Regions from separate parts of the Enterococcus sp. 2201sp1_2201st1_C11_2201SCRN_220225 genome, predicted to be linked through region 1. Evidence: a T-box and tRNA genes for the amino acid it is inferred to sense, from the RefSeq annotation. Region 1 holds a T-box; the other holds one or more tRNA genes.
What was found. The T-box of region 1 lies ahead of argS (arginine--tRNA ligase). A T-box ahead of a tRNA ligase gene usually reads a tRNA of that ligase, here a tRNA-Arg.
Positions count from the first base shown of each region.

Region 2: it has a tRNA-Arg gene. The T-box ahead of argS (arginine--tRNA ligase) is inferred to sense a tRNA for this amino acid. The anticodon was not compared.

Region 1 covers NZ_JBCOJC010000013.1:49,542-52,664, forward strand. Annotated here, with positions in the region: gene arcA (arginine deiminase) at 1-319, shown strand, start outside; gene argF (ornithine carbamoyltransferase) at 377-1,393, shown strand; T-box leader at 1,457-1,646, shown strand; gene argS (arginine--tRNA ligase) at 1,741-3,123, shown strand, end outside.
Region 2 covers NZ_JBCOJC010000027.1:7,114-10,236, forward strand. Annotated here, with positions in the region: gene AB5754_RS08415 (hypothetical protein) at 1-389, shown strand, start outside; gene AB5754_RS08420 (GNAT family N-acetyltransferase) at 457-978, shown strand; gene AB5754_RS08425 (DUF898 family protein) at 1,169-1,474, opposite strand; tRNA gene AB5754_RS08430 (tRNA-Arg) at 1,635-1,708, opposite strand; gene AB5754_RS08435 (nitroreductase family protein) at 2,192-2,821, opposite strand; gene AB5754_RS08440 (O-methyltransferase) at 2,848-3,123, opposite strand, start outside.

The DNA.
Region 1 (3,123 bases):
AAATGGAGAAGAAATTCGCATCACCCCAAAACACAATTTACAAAAAGTCTTAAAAGAAAGCTTGGGCTTATCAGAATTGTTCTTGATTCCCACAGGTGGTGGTGATGCGATTGCTGCTTCCCGGGAGCAGTGGAATGACGGTTCCAATACCCTAGCCATCGCTCCAGGAAAAGTGATTACGTATGATCGAAACCATGTATCCAATGAGTTACTGCGAGAAGCAGGGGTGGAAGTTTTGGAAATCGCTTCTGGGGAATTGTCCCGGGGGCGAGGCGGTCCTAGGTGTATGAGCCAACCAATTTGGCGAGAAAGACTTTGAAATTCTGAGCAAATATGCTATCATTTTGTATAAATATACGTTTAAGGGGTTTTTGTGATGGAATATTCAGTTTTTCAAGGGAGAAGCTTTTTAGCAGAAAAAGATTTTACGAAAGCCGAACTGATGTACTTGATTGATTTTGCGGCTCATTTAAAAGCTTTAAAAAAACAAGGGATTCCTCATCCTTATTTAGCGGGGAAAAATATCGCTTTATTATTTGAAAAGACGTCCACTAGAACTCGCTCGGCTTTTACTGTGGCGGCGAATGACTTAGGCGCCCATCCAGAATTTTTAGGAGCGGGAGATATTCAGTTAGGCAAAAAGGAATCGGTGAAAGACACGGCTAAAGTTTTAGGGAGTATGTTTGATGGGATTGAATACCGGGGGTTTAGCCAAAGCGCAGTGGAAACTTTAGCCCAATATAGCACAGTCCCAGTGTGGAATGGCTTGACAGACCAGTGGCATCCTACGCAAATGCTGGCAGATTTTTTAACCATTAAAGAACATTTCGGTGCTTTAGAAGGGCTGACCTTAGCTTATGTAGGAGATGGACGCAATAATGTAGCCAATTCACTATTGGTTACCGGTGCCATTTTAGGGGTAAATGTCCATGTGGTAACTCCCGAAAGTCTCTTTCCCGAAGAATGGGTAATCAATTTGGCAAAAGACTATGGGAAAGATAGCGGCAGTGAGATTTTGATTACTTCTGACATTCCACAAGGAGTTAAAGGAGCGGATATTTTGTACACAGATGTCTGGGTGTCCATGGGAGAAGAAGCCGAGACCAAAGCGCGGGTGGAATTGCTTTTACCTTATCAAGTCAATCAACAAATGGTGCAGGCTACGGAAAATGACAATGTGATTTTCTTACACTGCTTGCCGGCATTTCATGATCAAGAGACCCTTTTTGCTAAAAAAATCGCTGAGGAATTTGGCATCACCGAGATGGAAGTGAGCGATGAGGTCTTTCAAGCAGAGTACGCCAAGCAGTTTCAACAAGCGGAAAACCGGATGCACAGCATTAAAGCCGTGATGGCAGCTACATTAGGAAACCTGTTTATTCCTCGAGTTTAAAGGTCATGGGATAATTACGCCTTGGCAAATTCCTGATTCTTTGCTATAATTTGTCCAACTTGATACTAAACGTTGAACAAGAGAGTAGCTTTGCAAGGCATTTGTAGCGAGTCCGGAGTGGTGGGAGCCGGATAATGTAAGCAAGGGGAAGCGCACTTGGGAGTTTCGCTTAGACGGCAGTCGACCGTTAACGACAAGGTGGCCTGGTGATACAGGCAACAAGAGTGGTACCGCGGGAATTCTCGTCTCTAGTGTCTTAGGACATTAGAGGCGTTTTTATTTGCCTAAGAGTCGGTCGGTCTCTTCGTATGGTAGAAGCAAGTCAAGAAAAAATAGGAGGATGGAAGATGAACAATAAAGAAATTGTAGCCAAAGAACTCTATGCAGTTGTGAAAGATGATTTAACCTTAGAACAAGTCCAAAATTTACTGGAAAATCCTAAATCGGCAGACCACGGGGATGTGGCTTTTCCCGCTTTTGCTTTAGCTAAAGTTTATAAAAAAGCGCCGCAACAAATCGCAGCAGATTTAGCCATAAAAATTGCTCCGGAAGCATTTGAAAAAATTGAAGTGGTGGGACCCTACTTAAACTTCTTTATGAGTAAAGGCAAAATCAGTGAAACCGTCTTAGGCCAAATCGTCAAAGAACAAGCAAATTACGGCAATGCTAGTATCGGGGAAGGCCAAACAGTACCGATTGACATGTCTTCGCCTAATATTGCCAAACCAATTTCCATGGGGCATTTACGCTCTACAGTAATTGGCAACTCCATTGGTTTTATTTTAGAAAAAATTGGCTACCAACCTGTGCGAATCAATCATTTAGGAGACTGGGGAACTCAGTTTGGGAAATTAATCGTGGCTTATAAAAAATGGGGTTCAGAAGCGGCAGTCAAAGAAGAACCAATTAAAGAATTACTACGATTGTATGTGGATTTTCATGAAAAAGCAGAAACGGAGCCAGCTTTGGAAGATGAAGCTCGGGCTTGGTTTAAAAAATTAGAAGACGGAGATCAAGAAGCCACTAGCTTATGGCAATGGTTTCGGGATGAATCTTTAAAAGAGTTTAATAAGATTTATGGCCTATTAGATGTTTCCTTTGATTCGATGAATGGAGAAGCTTTCTACAACGATAAGATGGCAGAAGTTGTTGAATTGTTGGAAGAAAAACACTTGCTTAAAGAAGACCAAGGTGCGGAAATCGTGGACTTGTCTGCTTATGATTTGAATCCAGCCTTGATTCGTAAATCTGACGGTGCGACTTTGTATATCACCCGGGATTTAGCGGCTGCCATTTATCGCAAGCGGACTTATGATTTTGCCAAAGCAATTTATGTGGTGGGCAATGAACAAAGTAATCACTTTAAACAATTGAAAGCTGTTTTGAAGGAAATGGGCTTTGATTGGTCCGAAGACATCTACCATGTACCTTTTGGATTGATCACGAAAGACGGCAAGAAACTTTCCACTCGTAAAGGGAAAATTATTTTACTAGAAGAAGTTTTACTAGAAGCGACGGCTTTAGCCAAAGCTCAGATTGCGGAAAAGAACCCGACTTTGGAAAATCAAAATCAAGTAGCTAGAGAAGTTGGTGTAGGCGCCGTTATTTTCCACGACTTGAAAAACGATCGCTTAAATAACTTTGATTTTGATTTAGAAGAAGTCGTGCGTTTTGAAGGGGAAACCGGACCTTACGTACAATACAGCCACGCTCGGGCCATGAGTATTTTA
Region 2 (3,123 bases), on a different contig from region 1:
TTATTAGCGGTTGGGACAAACTGCTCCACTCCATTAGCCCCATGCTATTAACTGCCGTAGGATATGGCTTGATTGCCATGTTTTTGAAAAAAGCTCATACAAAAGATGTCTCCATTTGGCTCTTTTTACTCTTCGGCTTTGCTTTTTCCGGCGTTTGCGGCGTTTTTTGGGAATTTTGGGAATTTCTCTGTGACTCCGTTGCCTCCCTTAATCTCCAACGCTACATTAGCCATGGACAGGAACTCATTGGGCGAGCGGCCTTAATGGATACCATGTTAGATATGTTCACCAATACCGCCGGCGCCATTGTCATGGGAATCTACGCCTTTGCCAAAAGCGGTGGTCAACCGGAATATTTTGAGTCTTATCGGATTCGTAAAATCAAATAGTCCCATAATTAGGTCCCTATCCTCTAGGCCAATTTTTTATCAAGCATAGAAAGCTGGTGATTGTTTTATGTTAATCAGATCTATTCAGCCAAAAGATTATCTTCCAACAAGAGAACTGATAATGAACGCTTTTCGACATTCAGACCACGGCTATCAAAATGAAGCAGAACTCGTGGATAAAATCCGACAAGAAGCAACTTATGAGCCAGATTTAGAAGTGGTAGCCGAAGAAGCCTGCCAACTACTGGGTCATGGCTTATTGAGCCAAGTCCAGATTGTAAACAAGGATCAGACCTTTACCGGCTTAGTACTAGCACCTTTAGCCGTTCTACCTGAAAGGCAAGGACAAGGGATTGGTGGTAAAATTTTGCAAGAATTGGAGAAGCGAGCCGTGACCCATTCTTATGAATTTATTAGCATTCTTGGTCATCCCGACTACTATCCTCGCTTCGGCTATCAAAAAGCCAGTCTTTATGAAATTACCGCACCCTTTCCAGTTCCCGATGCAGCTTTTCTGATTAAAGCTTTAACACCCAAAGGACTTGCAGGAGTTCATGGAAAAGTGCGTTACGCTAAAGCCTTTGAGTAAAAAAGATTGCCGGAAATAAAGGTGAGTCAACCTTTGAGTATTTGGACAAAAAAAGCGAAGCACTCCTTGGTTACTTAAAAGAGTGTTTCGCTTTTTGAATCTTCGGTTTACAGTTGGTCATATTTATTTAAAAACCAGTATAAGGTTACTGTCAGTTTTTCATGTCTGTATTAATGATAAAACAAGAAGCCTACGCCATCGTATGAGTGTGTTTTACGCGCCATTGTTCCAATTTAATATTTAACCAGAAACCATAAATACCAAGCGTGATAAATGTTAGCAAGAGCCATTTAATCCAATTGCCAAATAATTGCATCGCCGTCCCGTCAAAATAAAGCCGCTTGCCATCAATTACCGTATGTTTGATTTTCCAATTGTACAACATGCAGATTCCCCAGGGAGCACAAATACCCAGCGTACAAACTGTAATTAAAAATGACAGAATAGACGTACCTACATAAGTTGCTAATCCTCCATCGAAATATGAATTTTTCATTTTTCTTCTCCCCTTTCTTTTCTAACTCTTTTATTTTAGCATTCCTACCTAGCTTGACACTATTTTTGATCACCAACTCAACTTGGTGGAATTTTCTAAATAAAGCCCCCCACAAAACGTAATCTGTAGGGGGCTAAAAGGCTATTAAATCCTATTGATACGCGTCCAGAGGGATTCGAACCCCCGACCGTCCGCTTAGAAGGCGGATGCTCTATCCAGCTGAGCTATGGACACAAGTGCAATAATAGTAGTAATTACAGTCCTTAATCAGTAACTTCCAGCTTATTTAGATAGAATTTCAACTGACAGTTTAGACCATAACGACACCAACAGAAGAAATTTTACCAGAGTTTCTAACTCTTTGCAACAATTTATCGAATGCTCAGATGGTTATTTTATACCATGACCACAGATAAATTGCGCCTAACAAAAATCGCTCTTCGTTTACTGATTTGATTGCACTTCTATTATCTACTTTGAAGAAGACCACTACCCTTGAAGATTTACAAGAAGTACCATCACAATAAGAAGCACTTCATTTCACTTCTTTGAATCATTTAAGAACAATCTAGTCACCCGAACATGATGTAATGGCTTTTCAAAACCGGTTGGCATGCTTCTCTATTCGCCTCCAAAATATAGCTAGTCCGATTTCTTTCACCATAACAAAACACTCTTTTTTTCATCAAAATGAAAAGCAAAGAGTGTTTCGCTGATTTATTCAAACCGTGTTATTTCTGTTGCAGGCAAGCGATAAGAAGGAAAGCCCGCTTCTTTCGCTTTTCCTATAGCCAAAATCATCACTGGCACATAGCGTTCTTTATTATAATCTAACGCATCTGGCAGACCTTCTGCTTCAAAGCCACCAATCGGATTGGTGTCATAGCCGTGTTTTCGGGCTACTAACATCAACTGCATCGCCACCAAACTTGCATCGATGGTTACAATTCTAGTCATTTCTTCCTTTGACAAATTTTGATAATAAGGAAGCATAGTGGCCAACTGTTTATCGCGCACTTCTTCGGGCATCAAACCCATAGCTACCGCTTCATTATAGATTTGCTCTCCACATTCGTAACACTGTAAATCACCTAAAATCAAGATCATCGCAGCAGAAGAATCATTTTGACGCGTATTAAAACGGATTAAAGGGCGCAACTTTTCCTTTGCTTCATCGCTTGTCACAACTAAAAAGCGCCAAGGCTGCATATTAATAGAAGACGGGGCACTAACCGCTTCTTGAATCATCCCCAATAGTTCAGCTTGGGGAATTTTCACTCCTTCATCGAATTGACGTACGGATCTGCGTCCCGATAAAATTTCAGAAAAATCATTTGTGTGAGTCATAACTTCTCCTTTATTTCTTTTGACATTTACAAAGTGACAGTTTCCACTTCTTTGGTGATTAAAATCACGCCGTCGCCTAAAGGTACTAAGCTAGAAGTTAGTTGGGGATGGTTCATCACCACTTGTAAAAATTCATTTAATTTACGATGGATTGCCCGGTTTTTTCGAGGAATCTCTTCAATCGGATCCAAAATTGTGCCCGCTTGAAATACATCATCTACCATTAAGACGCCACCTTTTTTCAACAAGCGCAAACATTCTGGCAAAAACTCAATGTATTTCGACTTGGCGCTATCCATAAA